DNA from 3 places in the Pseudarthrobacter sp. S9 genome. Region 3 is predicted to be linked to each of the others. Evidence: predicted binding sites of a transcription regulator. Region 3 holds the regulator's gene; each other region holds the start of a gene.
The links. Region 3 encodes HrcA, which represses chaperone genes, less so after heat shock. Its sites were predicted from a motif close to TTNGCACTCGNNNNNNNCGAGTGCNAA; they were not measured.

Region 1 (5,446 bases), 1.0 Mb from region 3:
AGGAATATGTCCGGCCCGGAGTGCACATCGCCGATCTGCACAGCTCGCTCGTCCTCGTCCAGGAGCAGCGGGCAGCGTGGTCCGGCTACGCGACGACGCAGCGCCACCCGGCCGTACCCTCCGGTCTCGCGGAAATCACCGCCCTCTACCGCGAGCTGGAGTCGGAACTGGCGGAACTGGGACAGGCCGTCAAACATACCGCCGCCGGCGGCGAACTGCATGGCACGCCCTACGAAGAACTGATGGGACGCCTGCAGCGGCTCGTTGCCGACACCGGGACGCTGGAGACCCTACCGGAGCGGACGCTCCTCGTGGAGAACATGCGCGAGCACGGCCTGGGCGAGCTGCTCGCCGACCTGGCCGAGCGCGAGGTGCCCGAGGGGTCCGTGGCGGCCGAGCTGGAGCTGGCCTGGTGGCAGTCGGCCCTGGAAGCCATGATCAGCGGCGACGACTACCTCGCCATGTCCGACGGCGACGCCCTGCGCCAGCTCGAAGCGGAGTACCGCCTCGCGGACAACGCCCACATCGCCAGCGGCGGGGCCCGCCTGCGGTGGAATCTTTCCGAACGCTGGCGTGCGGCCATCGAGGAGCACCCGCGCCAGGCAGACCTGCTGCGCAGCCTGCTGAAGGACGGCCGCGTGACCCTGGCCGCGCTGACGGCCCAGGCACCGGAGCTGCTGCCCGTGCTTGTGCCCGTGTGGTCGGTCAGTCCCTACCTCATGACGGGTCTTTTGCCGGTGGAGCAGAAGTTCGACGCCGTCGTGATCCTGGACGCGGAGGCGACCTCCCTGCAGGCCGTCCTCCCGGCAATCGCCCGCGCCAGGCAGGTCATTGCCTTCGGCGATGACAGGATCTCGAGCCCCCGCGCCTTCAGCGTCGGCGTGGAGCGACTCGCCGCCGGCGAGAGCTCCTACCAGGGTGTCGAGAGCGCCTACCTGGCCCTCTCTGCCGTGCTGCCGGTCTCGAACCTGAGGACCGTCTACCGCGCGGTCGACGAAGACCTCGTGCGCCAGCTCAGCAAGGGCTTCTACGACGGCGGGCTCCGCCGGCTTCCGGAAGGACAGTCCGCCACCGGCCTTGACCGGGCCCTGACCGTGGAATACCTGCCCGACGGGACAGGACTGCCCAGCGCTGACCATGACGGCGTCGAGTCGGTTGTGGCCGAAGTGAACCGTGCGGTGGAGCTTGTCTTCGAACACGCGAGGCTCCGGCCCAGGACATCGCTGGCGGTCGTCACCGGCAGCCTCCGCCACGCTGCCCGGATCGGCGAATCTATCCGGTTGCAGCTGCCCAACTACCCCCTGCTCGCCGGCTTCTTCACCGCCGGGGACGAATCCTTCCGGGTGGTGGATCTCGAACGGGCCCAGGGCCTAGTCCGCGATCACGTCATCTTCTCCCCGGGCTACGGCCGTACTCCCCACGGGCGGGCGCTCCACAGCCTGGGCCCGCTCTCCGCCGACGGCGGACGCGCCAAATTCGCCCTCGCGATGACTCGTTCCCGCCGGTCCCTGCACGTGCTCAGCTGCTTCCGTCCCGAAGACCTGGACGTCACCCGCCTCAGCCACGGTGCCGTGGACTTCTACGAACTGCTGGACCGCGAGATCGCGGGCAACTCCGATCTGGGCAGCCCCGCGTCGCGGGCCGCCGCCAGCGAACAGGCGCTCGGCGCCGACCCGCTCGTGGCCGACCTGGGCGACCGGCTCCGCGCCCGCGGCGCGAGGGTCTGGCACCAGTACGACGGCGTCCTCAACATGGTCGCGGCCGCGGACCCGCTGACCACTATCGGCCAGGACGACGCCGAGATCCCCCGGCCCGTGGCCATCGAGTCCGACGGTACAGAGCAGTACCGGCGGATGACCGTCCGCGAACGGAGCAGGCTCCGGCCGCAACTGCTGGAGCGACTGGGCTGGCGCTACATGCCACTATGGACCATAGAGGTATTCACCGACCCTTCGGCCTGCGCCGATCGTATCGGCGGATATCTGGGGCTGGAGAAGCCCGCCGTATCCCGCAGGATGCGGACCTCGCAGGGGTTCTTCGATGACGACATCGAGAACCTGACGGACAACGATGCGCGGGCCTCGGACGCCCGGGCATCCTCAGTGCAGGACGCGGACACCCCGGCCTCCTCGGCCCGGGCGGCGCCGGCGCAGCAGTCGTCGTCGATGACACCCGCGGGGTGGCCGGACAGCGGGCGCCAGCAAGGAACAGTAACGGGCAGTAAGGAGACCGGCGGCATGAGTGCAGACGGCGAGAACAACAACAGCGGCACCGGCGAGCACGTCGGCGAAGAGAACGACGCACTCGGGCAGGAAGCACCTGCCCGGCAGCCGGGGCAGGAATCGCCTGCTCAGGAACCCCAACAGACGCCGGCGAGCGTGACCGTACCCGGCGGGGCGCTGCCGAACGACGTGTTGCCCAACAAGGCCGCGGAGGATGATCCCCGGCGCTGGGGTGACCAGCCGAACAGCTACGACCACGACGCCTGGCTCCAGGAACAGAAGCCCCCGCACTGGGGCTGAGGGCGCTAGCTCATGAGGGCTGTAGCTCAGCACCGAGTGGGCGGCCCCGGCCGGGCCTGGCCGCCGCAGCCAACCGGTAGCTGCCCGGGAGCCGGCCACGGCGCGTGCCTTCAGGCTCAGCCGGGGGCGGCTCGCACGAGCACGAAGAACAGCTTGCCCTGGGTGGACGAGCCGGCCAGCCTCCCTGCCTGATCAGCGGCGGCTGCAACGACTATGAGTCCGTCCGTGTCGCCGGTCGCCAGCCACTGACCTGCCTTGCCGCCCTGTGCCGAGGTCCACAGCACTGGAACAGCCTCGGCCAGGACCTGGGACTCTGCAAGCTGTTCGAAGCCGTTGCCGCCCGTCAACACCACATTGACGAGCTGCCCGGGGGAGATCAGCTGGATGGAGGCCGGATCTGCCATCCTGAGTGGTACGGCGGCCGAGCCGGGCGGGCTGCCCGCCAGCAGGCCGGGACCCAGGAGCTGGGAGTCCGTGAGCAGTTGGCCTTTTCGCAGCGCCACGGCCAGCTGTTTCCCGCGGAGTCCGGACTCGCTGCTGAAGCTGCCGCCTGGTACCAGGCCGGGCGGAACGCTGACCCTTGCGACATCACCCGGTTCCAGCGTCCTTCCGGCGGGAAGATCCGCCGCCGCGGCGAAGGCATCCACGGTGTCGGCAGGGGCCTGGGTGAGTTGCTGCACTGCCAGTCCTGCCGCGACGCTGAGCAGGAGGGCGACCGCCAGCCGCCGATTCCGGTTCAGCCAGCCGGTCAGGCGGCGGTGCGGCGGACGGCCGTCTTGCTTCCTGGATCGAGGCGGGCTCCCGGAGCCGGGCCGGGTCCGGGAGGAGCGGCCGCCCGCGGAAAACATGGCACTACGGAAAACAGCATGAGGAAACTGCTCGGGGACGAAGCCCGAGGGGAGCCGAACAAGATATGGGAACGGGGCCATGCCGCCACGCTACGGATCGGCGTGGCGCAGGGGCAGTCGCCGGGAGCCCTATGTGGATAACGCAGTGCTCGCCGGCCGAAGCCGGCAGGCGAAGGGAGCCTAGCTGGCGGCGGCTGCGGCGGCGGGTGCTGGCGTGGGGGCGGCGGCGGGCGCGGGGGACACCGTGCTGCCCTTGGCGTCACGGGAGTCGGTCCGGTAGAAGCCGGAACCCTTGAACACAACGCCGACGCTGTTGAACTTCTTGCGCAGGGCCCCCTGGCACTCAGGGCAGGACGTCAGGGAGCTGTCGGTGAACGACTGCACAATCTCGAAGGCGTGGCTGCAGTCCTTGCAGGCGTATGCATACGTGGGCACTGGAAATCCTCCTCTGGGACAAACGAGCAGGTCCCGTGCTGTCGAGTCGGGATCACTGTCGATATGTCTATCGACGGCTTCCGTCCCTTAGCAGTCGCAGGGCCTGACTGCCAATTCTATCACCCCGCCTACGGGGCCTCAGCCCAGCCGGATCAGGCCGCCCGGCGTCAGGGCGGAGGAAACCCTCCGGTCGAAAGACTCGGCGGCAATGCTGCCGGCCGGCAGCACCTCGGCGTCGTAGACGACGGCGGCGGTCGGCAACGGCCCGGCGTCGTACGGCTGGCCATGCGCCGGAAGGACGGCCGCCAGGGCGGCCAGGAACTTGTCGTAGTAGCCGCCGCCCTGGCCGACCCTGTTGCCGGAGAGGTCGACGGCGGTAGCGGGCAGGAAGATGCCGGTGGCGTGCCGCATGACCTCAGTCCCGTGGCGTTCCCCGGCAGGTTCCTGGATCGGGGCGTAGCGGCTGCGGACAAACTCGGACTGCGGAGTCCAGTACACCCAGCTGAGCTCAAGCCCATGCTCGCAGACCGGCAGCAGCACCCTGTGTCCGGCGCCGTGCAGGGCCGCAAGCAGGGGGAGGGTCGGCGGTTCGGACCCCACGCCGAGGTACACGGCGAAGATCCCCGCCTGTCCGTCTGCCAGTCCGGTTGCCCACTGAAGTCCGTGGCGGGCGATCCCTGCAGCGGCTGCGTCCAATGCGGCCTGCGGGAGGGCGGCACGCCTGACCCTGTGGCTGGACCGTATCTCTTCCTTTGACGCCATGCTGGCCCGTCCCTCCACCTGTTGCAGCCGGGGAGATAGCCTTCCGGGCGGCTCGAATGATTACCGAATGATTGGTACCTCCGTTAGATTAGTCGAGTGACTACACCAATCGCCTCCGTCCGCAAGGCCGTCATCCCCGCAGCGGGCCTCGGCACCAGGTTCCTTCCCGCCACCAAGGCCATGCCCAAGGAAATGCTGCCTGTGGTCGACAAACCCGCCATCCAGTACGTCGTCGAGGAAGCCGTAAACGTCGGCCTGAACGACATCCTCATGATCACAGGCCGCAACAAGCGCGCGCTCGAGGACCACTTCGACCGCGTTCCGACCCTGGAAGCGACCCTGCAGGCCAAGGGGGACACCGCCAAGCTGGAGTCGATCCAGGCTGCCAGCAACCTCGGGGACATCCACTACGTCCGCCAGGGCGATCCCCTGGGCCTTGGCCACGCCGTCCTGCGGGCGAAGCAGCACGTCGGGTACGAACCGTTCGCCGTGCTCCTGGGCGATGACCTCATCGATGCCCGCGATGAACTGCTCAGCACGATGATCGAGGTCCAGGCGAAGACCGGCGGCTCGGTGGTCGCCCTGATCGAGGTGGACCCTTCCCAGATCAGTGCGTACGGCTGCGCCGACGTCGAAGTGATCACCGGCGAGGAGTACGTCCGCATCAAGCAACTCGTTGAGAAGCCCGACGTCGAGGATGCCCCGTCAAACCTCGCCGTCATCGGCCGCTATGTCCTGCACCCGGCCGTGTTTGACGTGCTGGAACGCACCCAGCCCGGCCGCGGCGGAGAAATCCAGCTCACGGACGCGCTGCAGGAACTCTCGGCTGGAACCGGCGAGGGCTACGGCGTGTACGGCGTCGTCTTCCGGGGCCGCCGC
Region 2 (5,446 bases), 1.0 Mb from region 3:
GGTCCTGGGCGAGTATGAAAAGGCGGCCGGCTCCGCACTGCAGCTGCTCCTGAACCTGCTGGGAATCGTGGTGTCCGCTGTTGCGGTGCTGCTCTTCTACCGGCTTGTCACCAAAACAGGAGGCCGGCCCAGCTGAATGCTGGTCCGGCCTCCTGCCGTGGAACTGGTTTGCGAAGCCGGTGTTATCCGGCCGGCGCCATGAAGCTTCGATGCTCCGGCGCTAGGGAAGCGCCGGTGACCCACGCCTAGTGACGGTGGCCTGCGTGCTGGTCCTCATCGGCCGGCTTCTCGACCACGAGGGTTTCTGTGGTGAGAACCAGCGCCGCGATGGAGGCAGCGTTGCGGAGGGCCGCACGCGTCACCTTGACGGGGTCGATGACGCCGGCAGCGATGAGGTCTTCGTACCCGCCGGTCATTGCGTTGAAGCCCTGGTTGTTGGCGGATTCGGCCACCTTTGCCACGACGACGTAGCCGTCGAAGCCGGCGTTCTGGGCGATCCAGCGCAGCGGCTGGGTCAGTGCCCGGCGGACGATGCCGACAGCAGCAGCTGCGTCACCTTCGAGAGCCTGGACGGCAGGATCCTCGTCGAGCGCCTTCAGCGCGTGGATGAGGGCGGCGCCGCCGCCGGCCACAATGCCTTCTTCGAGGGCGGCGCGGGTGGAGGACACTGCGTCCTCGATGCGGTGCTTCTTTTCCTTCAGCTCGACCTCGGTGGCAGCGCCGACCTTGATCACGCCGATGCCGCCGGCCAGCTTGGCCAGGCGTTCCTGCAGCTTTTCCTTGTCCCAGTCGGAATCCGTGCGGGTCAGCTCGGCGCGCAGTTGGGCAACCCGGGCTGCGACGTCCTCGGCCGAACCGGCGCCGTCGACGATGGTGGTGTTGTCTTTCGTGACGGTGATGCGGCGGGCGGTGCCCAGCACCTCGAGGCCGACCGTGTCCAGGCTGAGGCCCAGTTCCTGAGAGACAACCTGTGCGCCGGTGAGGGTCGCGATGTCCTGCAGCATGGCCTTGCGGCGGTCACCGAAGCCCGGTGCCTTGACGGCAACGACGTTCAAGGTGCCGCGGATGCGGTTGACGATCAGCGTGGACAGGGCCTCGCCGTCGACGTCTTCGGCGATGATGAAGAGCGGCTTGGAGCTCTGCAGCGCCTTTTCCAGCAGCGGCAGGAATTCCTGCACGGAAGAGATCTTGCCTTGGTTGATCAGGATCAGGGCATCTTCGAGCACTGCTTCCTGGCGTTCCGCGTCGGTGACGAAGTACGGGGACAGGTAGCCCTTGTCGAACTGCATGCCCTCGGTGAGGACCAGCTCGGTCTGCGTGGTGGAGGATTCCTCGATGGTGATCACACCATCCTTGCCGACCTTGCCGAAGGCCTCGGCCAGGAGCTCGCCGACCTCGTCGCTCTGTGCGGAGATGGAGGCAACGTTGGCGACCTGGGTGCCTTCAACCGGGCGGGCGTTCTCGAGCAGGCGGGCGGCGACCGCCTCGACAGCGACCTCGATGCCACGCTTGATCTCGCCCGGGGCGGCGCCTGCCGCAACGTTGCGCAGGCCTTCCTTGACCAGGGCCTGGGCCAGAACGGTGGCGGTGGTGGTGCCGTCACCGGCAACATCGTTGGTCTTGGTGGCGACCTCCTTGGCAAGCTGCGCGCCAAGGTTCTCGTACGGGTCGTCCAGCTCGACTTCACGGGCGATGGTGACACCATCGTTGGTGATCGTGGGGGCGCCCCACTTCTTGTCCAGCACGACGTTGCGGCCGCGCGGGCCAAGCGTCACCTTGACCGTGTTGGCGAGCTTATCGATGCCGGCTTCAAGCGACCGGCGGGCAGCGTCGTTAAACGCAAGCTGCTTTGCCATGGTTTTGTCCTTTCAAGACAGAACCCCGCGCAGCTGATCCATCGAATGAGGGATCGGCTGCGCGGGGGTCCAAGAGAGTTACTTAACGACGATCGCCAGAACGTCGCGGGCGGACAGCACCAGGTACTCGGTGCCGCCGGTCTTGACTTCGGTTCCACCGTACTTGGAGTAGATGACAACATCGCCGACGGCGACATCAACCGGAACGCGGTTGCCGTTGTCGTCAAAGCGGCCGGGGCCTACTGCAACAACTTCGCCTTCCTGCGGCTTTTCCTGTGCGGAGTCCGGGATAACCAGGCCGGAAGCCGTGGTCTGCTCGGCTTCGAGCGGGCGGACAACAATACGATCCTCAAGAGGCTTAATAGAGACAGGCTTAATAGAGACCGACACTCGGACCTCTCCTTTTCGTCAGCAAATTCGTGGACTATGAAGCCGTGGTGCCATGGCGTGCAACCGTCGTCGCGGTGCCGGCAGCAGCCTGGCGGGTGTTGCTTCATGTGTTAGCACCCTCCTAGGGAGAGTGCTAATGACGACTCTATGTAAGTAGTTAGCACTCGGTCAAGGCGAGTGCCAGAAATTCGTTCCTGGTGAACGTCCGGCCGGCGTCTGGCAGGCGCCGTCCTACTGGCCTGCGAGGTCCTCGAAGTCCACGTCTTCGCCGTCTTCCTCGCCCAGGTCCCGCCGCGCCTCATTCCGGTGGCGGTACATCACCAGGCCCCCGGCGGCGGCCAGCGCGACGCCGGCAACGAGGAAGATGATGCCGCCCAGGCGGGCCGCGGCATACGTATCCCGGATGGCCCGCGCCTCATCGGTGGCGTCCTTGACGTCCTTGCCGCCGACGGAATAGATGGTGGCATTGAAGGAATCGAGAAAGAAGATAATGACCAGCAACGCGACGCAGACGACGGCGATGACGGCGCCCGCTATCAGCGCCGGCCGGGCATAGCGGGCAAGCCCCTGATGGCTCCGGTGGTCCCCATCGCCATAGTCCTGCCTGGCGCTGTCTTCTGTGCCGCTGTCTTCCATGCTGTCAAGCCTAGCTGTATGGACCCCGGTAGTGACGCCGGTAGTTACCCCTGTAGTGGCCCCGGCGCATCGGGCGCACGGCGCCTGAACTACGCTAGATGGCATGGCTGACGCACCGCAGGAACAGATCGCCCCGCTCCTCAACCCCGAGGGCTGGGAACTGCTGGCGTCACTGGGCCCGTACCGCGAGGACGAGGCCTTCCGGCTCAATGCCTCGCTCCGCAAGGCCGGCCATTCCCCCGAACTGGTCTCCGCCGTGCTCACCCAGTCGCGGCTGCGGACCAAGGCCGAGTCCAAGTTCGGCGAGTTCGCCCGGCAGATGATCTTTACCCGGGCGGGCCTGGAACAGGCCACCCGGCTCACGGTCGCGGCCCGGCACGCGCAGCGGTTCGTGGAGGCCGGGATCGGCCATGTGGCGGACCTTGGCTGCGGGCTCGGCGCGGACGCCATGGCGCTGGCCTCCATGGACATCAAGGTCACCGCCGTGGAAATGGACGAAACCACAGCCGCCTGCGCCACCATGAACCTGATTCCGTTCCGGAACGCCACCGTGGTCCATTCGGATGCCACGTCGGTTTCCCTCGAGGGAATCGGCGGTGTCTGGCTGGATCCCGCCCGCCGCACCACGTCCAGCTCGGGAACCAAGCGGCTCTGGGATCCGGAGGACTTCTCCCCGCCGCTGTCCTTCGTGGAGTCATTGGCCGGTTCCGGGCTCGCCGTGGGCGTGAAGATGGGGCCCGGCATGCCGCACGACTCCGTTCCGGCGGATTGTGAGGCGCAGTGGGTGTCGGTGGGCGGTGACGTGACCGAGGTGGCGCTGTGGTTCAACGCGGTGCGGCGCCCCGGCGTCAGGCGCGCGGCCCTCGTGCTCGGTCCGCAGGGCGCCGCGGAACTCACCAGCGGCGAAGGATTCGACGGCGGTCCGGTGGCGCCCGTGGGTCCCGTCGAGGGGTACCTGTACGAGCCCGACGGCGCTGTCATCCGCGCCGGACTGGTGGCCGACGTCGCCCTCCAGCTGGGCGGACATCTGGTGGATGAGCACATCGCCTACATCTGCGCCCCCGAGTTGCGCGACACCCCGTTTGCCCGGGCCTACAAGGTCCTGGAAGTGATGCCGTTCAACGTCAAGGCACTCAAGTCCTGGGTCAAGGACCACGGCATCGGCATCCTGGACATCAAGAAACGCGGTACCGCGGTCACGCCTGAAGAGCTCCGCAAGCAGCTTCTCCCGGGAGGGAATAACAGAGGAAAGAACAAGGCCAAGAAGACGGCCACCCTGGTCCTCACCAGGATCGGCGACGACCGGGTGGCCATCGCCGTGGAGCCCGTCTAGCTCCGGCCTCGCCGGGTTCCGGCCGGGGCCCTGCCGGGCTACTGGACCCGCATGAACTCCTCGGCGGCCCGGACCTGCCCTTCGGTGGGCCTGATGCCGGTGTACAGCACGAACTGCTCCAGCGCCTGGATCGTGGCCACCTCGGCTCCGGTGATCACGGTCTTGCCCGCCGCGCGGGCAGCCTTGACGAGCGGCGTCTCCGCCGGCAGCGCGACGACGTCGAACACCACCTTCGAGGCGTCCACCGCCTCCTGCGGGAAGGACAGCGCATCGGCGTCGGGTCCGCCTCTCATACCAACAGGCGTGACGTTGATGAGCACGTCCGCCGTCGCTGCAGCATTTGTTCCGGCGGCGTCCGTGGCGGGAAGTTCCGCACGCCACACGAACCCGTACAGCCCTGCGAGCGCCCGTCCTGCCGCCTCATTGCGGGCGATCACGGTGACGTCCTTGAATCCGGCGTCCCGCAGCGCCGCCACCGTGGCCTTGGCCATGCCGCCGGAGCCGAGGACCCACACGGAGTAGCTCGTGGGCACGGCGGTGCGCTGCAGCAGCTGCTCGATGGCCGTGTAGTCGGTGTTGTAGGCCGTGAGCCGGCCGCCGTCGTTGACGATCGTGTTGACCGAGTCGATGGCCTTCGCGGAGGGGTCCATGACGTCCACCAGGGCGATGACGTCCTCCTTGTACGGCATCGACACTGCGCAGCCGCGGATTCCGAGGCCACGCACCCCCGCGATCGCCTGGGCCAGGTCGGTGGGGGCGAAGGCCTTGTAGATCCAGTTCAGGCCCAGCTGTTCATACAGGTGGTTGTGGAAGCGCGTCCCGTTGTTGCTCGGCCGGGCCGAGAGCGAGATACACAGGGTCATGTCTTTGTTTAGTATGGGCACAGCTCCATTAAACGCCAGGGACCTGCCCGTCAGCCGCAGCCTGACCCCGGAGCCTGCTGGTCCCCGGAACCAGTCCCGCTACCGCGTCAGCACGGCCGTTGACCGGGCCGCCTGTGAACACCCTCACGCAACAGCCGTAACTTTGGCACCGTCTCGATGCTACCCCTGCACTAGACTTGGACCACCCGCTGCCCTGCCAGCCGCCCTGCCGGCGGTGGCACCAGTGACGCTGCCAGGAACACTGCCGGTGACACTTCGGGATCGGATTACGGGCACGGACAGCAGAACATTGAAGGGACCACATGAAGATTGATTTCGCTTCATCCAGGCAATCAACTCTTGGTGTG
Region 3 (5,446 bases):
TGATGCTGCCCGCGGCACTGGTCCTCTCCGGGTGTGTGGCCACGCCGCAGACCGGCATCACCAACTCCAGCAGCCCGTCCCAGATCATCCCGGGTCCGGTATCCTCCGGCGCCCCGACCACCAGCGCGCCGCTTGAAACCACCCAGACCTCCAACAAGGCCCCGGTCTACTGGATCGGCCGGAGCAATGACAGCGTGTTCCTCTACCGCGAGTTCCGCGACGTCCCGGACCAGGGCAATCCCGTCACGCGTGCCCTCCGGGTGATGATGTCCCAGAAACCGCTCGACCCGGACTTCTTCACCCCCTGGCAGAACCCGAAGAAGCTGGCGACGTCCATTTCCGGCAAGAATGTCATCACCGTGGATGTGTCGGCTGATGCCTTCAACAGCAACGTGGACGCGGCGATGGCCGAACGCGCAATACAGCAGCTCGTCTATACGGCGACGGCGGCCGCCGCCAGCGCGGGCCTCATCGACTCCGGGCAGCAGATCCAGGTTGTGGTGCTCGTCGACGGGCATACCGACTATGTCGCCTTCAACCACGTCCGGCTCGGCTCTCCGACGTCCCGCAGCGCCGGGATGGTGGCTCCCGTGTGGATCGTTGATCCGCAGGAAGGCACCTCCGTGGCTGACGGGGCCGTCAAGATCAACGGCCGGAGCACCGTTCCCGGCGGAAAACTCCGCTGGGAGATCCTGAAAGTTGATGGCGGCAACGCCAAGACCGCCTATCTGAACGGCAACGCCACCGCCTCGGCCGATGCCGCCCAGTCCGGCGCGTTCACCCTCTCCGTGAACCTTGGCCGGGGGAACTACGAGGTCCGGGTGTCCCAGGTTGACGCGGCACGAACTGTCGCGGACCAGTTCGTCGACACCCGCGGCTTCACCGTCAAATAGCCCGCCCGAATTGGCCCGCCCGATAGATCCCGTCAGTTGGACCGGGCCCGTGCGTGGCCCGTTACCAGCGGCCGAGGATGTCGCTGGCCAGCACGGTCGCGGCGGGGCCGGCGGTGGACGAACGCAGCACATGATGCCCCAGCAGGGCGGTGACCGCACCGGCGTCGCAGAGCCGGGTCACTTCCCGCGGGCTGATGCCGCCCTCCGGGCCCACGATCAGCAGCACTTCACGGCTTGTTTGCCGCGGCCCGCCGTCGGACGCCGTGCCGTCCGTTGCCGGGCCCCCCGCCCATGCCTCCAGCACCTGCCGCAGGGGGCGCACCGCGTCCTCGTGCAGGATGACCGCGAGGTCCGCGGCGGCAACGGCCGCCTGCAGGCCGTTGCCGTCGACGGCGGCACGCACCTCGGGAATCCAGGCACGGCGTGCCTGCTTGGCCGCCGCGGTCACGACTGACTGCCACTTGGCGTGCGCCTTCGCTGCCCGTTCAGCCTTCCACCGGACGATCGAACGCTCCGCCTGCCACGGAATGACGGCGTCGATCCCCAGCTCAGTGGCGGTTTCGGCGCCGAGCTCATCGCGGTCGCCCTTGGCGAGGGCCTGGACCAGGACAAGGCGGATGCCGGGCCGGGGTTCGGCGGAGATGTCCGTGCATTCCACGGTCAGTTCCCCGGGCGCGGCGGCGGTCACGGTGCCGGTGAGGCGCTTGCCGGCGCCGTCGGCGATGTCCACCGCCTCCCCGACGGCAAGTCGCCTAACCGTGACGGCGTGGCGGGCCTCGGCGCCCCCGAGGACAAAGGTCGACCCGGGGACCTGCTGGTCCAGGGTTCCTGCGGCGGTGAAGAAGACCGGGTTGCTCACCGCTAAAGGTTACCGAGCCTGTCCCGCAGTTTGGCGAAGACGCCGCCGCTGGCGGCAAGCTTTCCTTCGGTGAACTGTTCGCCGCGCAGCTTGGCGAGCTGCCGGAGCAGGTCTTCCTGGGCGGCGTCGAGCTTGCCGGGGGTCTCCACTTGGAGGTGCACCCTGAGGTCCCCGCGGCCGTAGCCGCGGAGGTGGGTGACGCCGAGTCCGCGCAGGGTGAGGACCTCGCCCGACTGGGTGCCGGCCTTGACATCGATCTCCTGCTGCCCGTCAAAGGTGTCCAGGGTGAGCTCCGTGCCGAGCGCGGCGGCGGTCATCGGGATGTTGAGGCTGGCGTGCAGGTCATCGCCGTCGCGGACGTAGGTGGGGTCGTTGTTGACCCGGATCTCGACGTAGAGGTCGCCGGCGGGGCCGCCGGCGGGTCCTGCCTCGCCCTGTCCGGAAAGCTGGATGCGGGTTCCGGTGGCAACGCCGGCGGGAACCTTGACGGTCAGGGAACGGCGGCTGCGGATCCGGCCCTGGCCGCTGCACTCGTTGCAGGGGTCCTTGATCACGGTGCCGAAGCCCTCGCAGGAGCCGCAGGGGGCCGAGGTCATGACCTGGCCGAGGATGGACCGCACGGCGCGCTGGACCTGCCCGCTGCCGCCACAGATGTCGCAGCGTTCCGGGTGGCTGCCTTCGCGGCAGCAGGAGCCGTTACAGGTGGGGCAGGTGACGGCGGTATCAACCTCGAGTTTCTTGTTGACGCCGAACACAGCGTCGCGGAGGTCGATCCGGACGCTGATCAGGGCGTCCTGGCCGCGCCGGATCCTGGACGCCGGGCCGGCCTGGCCGCCGCCGGCGCCGAAGAAGGTGTCGAAGATGTCCTGGAAGGCGAAGCCCTGGCCGGAGTAGCTGCCGCCGCCGAAGCCGTTGTCGGTGCCGTTCTCGTTGCCGGTGGTGTCATAGATCCGGCGCTTCTGCGGATCGGAGAGCACCTCGTATGCGTGGGTCACGGCTTTGAACCGGTCCGAGGCGTCGTCCCCCGGGTTCACGTCCGGGTGCAGGGTGCGTGCCAGCTTGCGGTAGGCCTTCTTGATCTCTTCCCCCGTCGCTTCGCGGGAGACTCCAAGAACGTCGTAATGGCTGCTCAAAGTTCGTATCTCTTCCTTGTTGTACTGCCTGTCGGGGCAAGAAATCCGGTGCGCGGCGGCCCGGGGCCGCCGGCTGGTCGGTCAGGGGCCGGTCAGGGCCCCAGAATCCTGGAAAGGTAGCGGGCCACGGCGCGGACGGCGGCCATGGTGGTGGGATAGTCCATCCGGGTGGGTCCGAGCACGCCGACCTTGGCCGTGGCATCCGGGCCGTAGCCGGTCGCGACCACGGAGGCCTCGGCGAGCCCGTCGTACGGGTTTTCCCGGCCGATGCTCACCGTGACGCCGCGCGGGTCCTCCGCCATTTCGCTGAGCAGGCGGAGCATGACCACCTGTTCCTCGAGTGCCTCCAGCACGGGGCCGATGCTCAGCGGGAAATCCACGTTGGAGCGGGCAAGGTTGGCTGTGCCGGCCATGACCATGCGCTCTTCGCGGCTGCTCGTGGCCATGGCCTCGAGGGCGCGGGCCAGGGCCTGGGCAGCGCCGCGGCGCGCCGGCGGGCAACTGGCGACGAGAACCGGCAGGGACTGCAGCAGCAGGCTCAACGGCGCCCCGGAAAGGCTGCCCAGGAAGCGGCTCCGCAGCTCGGAGAGGGCCTCGTCGGGAAGGTCCTGCCCGACGTCGATGACCCGCTGCTCCACCTTGCCGGTGTCCGCGATCAGCACCGCCAGCACCTGCCTGGGTGCCAGCAGCACGAATTCGATGTGCCGGACCTTCGCCCGGCTCAACAGCGGATACTGCACCACCGCGACCTGGTTGGTCAGCTGCGAGAGGAGGCGCACGGTGCGGTCGAGAACGTCGTCGAGGTCCTCGGATCCCTCGAGCAGGGCCTGGATGGCGCGGCGCTCCGCTGGGGAAAGCGGCTTCACCGCCGAAATCTGGTCGACGAAGAGCCGGTACCCCTTGTCCGTGGGAATCCGTCCGGCACTCGTGTGCGGGGCCGTGATCAGGCCCTCATCTTCCAGCGCCGCCATGTCGTTGCGGATCGTGGCACTGGACACGCCGAGGTGGTGCCGTTCAACGAGTGCCTTGGAGCCAACGGGTTCACGGGAATGGACGTAGTCCTCCACGATGGCGCGCAACACTTCGAGTTTGCGTGGTTCGCTCACCCTCCACCTCCAATCGACTGTCCCTCATCCGGTGCCCGCCGGTCCACGGCGGGCGGTCCGCAGTGGCGACTCATATTGGGCCGGTTAGCACTCGACATGCCTAAGTGCTAACCAGTCTAATATGAGTCGCCGTGTTGTTAGCATTGGATTCGCTCCAGGCGTTGCTCCCGGGCCCGTGTTTCCGGGCACAGCGGGCGCAGATCCCACGGCAGCGGACCCGCCTTCGGCAATTACAGCCGGGCACAGGCCGCCCGGCCCCGGTCCGGGATAATTTCACCGACCGCCACACATTCCGAGTGCAAAGCAGCGTGTAAGAGATGTTGAACCAGAATTGGGGACCCCAGGACCTGTCCGCCCCCGCCACGAGCCAGCTGCCGGCGGTGCCGGTGGAACGCGGCATGGTGCTGGAGGATGTGCAGTCCGGGTGGGTCGGTGCCGTCACACGGGTGGAAAAGTCCGGCGGCATGCACGTGGTGGCGCTGGAGGACCGGCGGGGCAAGTCACGGTCCTTCCGCCTCGGGTTCGGCTTCCTGCTGGAGGGTCAGCCCATCCGGCTCATGCCCCCGGCGCCGCGGAGTGCGCCCCCCGCGGCCGGAGCCGGCCGCACCGCTTCCGGCTCGGTCCGCGTGCACGGCCAGCGCGCCCAGGTGGCAAAGGCCAGCCGGATCTGGGTGGAAGGCAAGCACGACGCCGAACTCGTCGAGAAAGTCTGGGGTGACGATCTGCGGGTGGAGGGCATCGTCGTCGAGCCGCTGCACGGCATTGACGATCTCCCGGCCGCCGTGGCAGCGTTCCGGCCGGGGCCGGGCCGCCGCCTGGGCGTGCTCGTGGACCACCTCGTCCCGGATTCCAAGGAATCCAGGATCGCCGACGCCGTCATGGCCTCACCCGGCGCCGCGGGCAATGTCCTGATTGTCGGCCACCCCTATGTGGACGTCTGGCAGGCCATCCGTCCCGCGGTCCTGGGCATCGAGAAGTGGCCGGTGATTCGGCGCGGGGTGGACTGGAAGACCGGCATCCTCATGGCGTTCGGCTGGCCGCACACCACCAAGGAAGACATCGGCCTGGGCTGGCAGAAACTCCTGGGCGCCGTCCGCAGCTATGCCGATCTGGAAGCGTCCCTGCTGGGCAGGGTCGAAGAGGTCATCGACTTCCTCACCGCGCCGTAGGGACACACCCCGGAACCCCTCCCGATCTTCATTTCGCCGCCCGAGCACGTATTCTTGGAACGGCGGTCGCACTCCTAGCGCGGCCCCGGCTCTTCCAGGCAGCAACGCATCACCGCAATCCGAAGGATTTAACCGTGGCAGATAACGCACGCGAACACCCGGGCAACCAGGCCGGCCATGGCCAGCCGCCGTACCATGGCGTTCCGGCAAATGCGCTGCCGCTGACGGCAAACGAGGACCGGCAGTGGGCTACTTTGGCGCATTTCGGCGGCATCCTGGGCTGCGT

Region 1: the regulator HrcA is predicted to act here: its motif matches at 3,893-3,919, upstream of ACQCSY_RS14815 (FmdB family zinc ribbon protein).
Region 2: the regulator HrcA is predicted to act here: its motif matches at 2,404-2,430, upstream of groES (co-chaperone GroES).

Annotation. Positions count from the first base shown of each region.
Region 1 covers NZ_CP189576.1:3,093,278-3,098,723, forward strand. Annotated here, with positions in the region: gene ACQCSY_RS14805 (AAA family ATPase) at 1-2,522, shown strand, start outside; gene ACQCSY_RS14810 (RcpC/CpaB family pilus assembly protein) at 2,639-3,370, opposite strand; gene ACQCSY_RS14815 (FmdB family zinc ribbon protein) at 3,551-3,805, opposite strand; gene ACQCSY_RS14820 (5-formyltetrahydrofolate cyclo-ligase) at 3,944-4,567, opposite strand; gene galU (UTP--glucose-1-phosphate uridylyltransferase GalU) at 4,664-5,446, shown strand, end outside.
Region 2 covers NZ_CP189576.1:3,072,519-3,077,964, reverse strand. Annotated here, with positions in the region: gene ACQCSY_RS14755 (DUF389 domain-containing protein) at 1-136, shown strand, start outside; gene groL (chaperonin GroEL) at 246-1,856, opposite strand; gene groES (co-chaperone GroES) at 1,935-2,234, opposite strand; gene ACQCSY_RS14740 (hypothetical protein) at 2,478-2,882, opposite strand; gene ACQCSY_RS14735 (THUMP-like domain-containing protein) at 2,986-4,215, shown strand; gene ACQCSY_RS14730 (shikimate 5-dehydrogenase) at 4,254-5,099, opposite strand; gene ACQCSY_RS14725 (glutamate--cysteine ligase) at 5,402-5,446, shown strand, end outside.
Region 3 covers NZ_CP189576.1:4,103,741-4,109,186, reverse strand. Annotated here, with positions in the region: gene ACQCSY_RS19775 (GerMN domain-containing protein) at 3-893, shown strand; gene ACQCSY_RS19770 (16S rRNA (uracil(1498)-N(3))-methyltransferase) at 955-1,752, opposite strand; gene dnaJ (molecular chaperone DnaJ) at 1,755-2,885, opposite strand; gene hrcA (heat-inducible transcriptional repressor HrcA) at 2,978-3,991, opposite strand; gene ACQCSY_RS19755 (DUF3097 domain-containing protein) at 4,309-5,160, shown strand; gene ACQCSY_RS19750 (DUF4870 domain-containing protein) at 5,295-5,446, shown strand, end outside.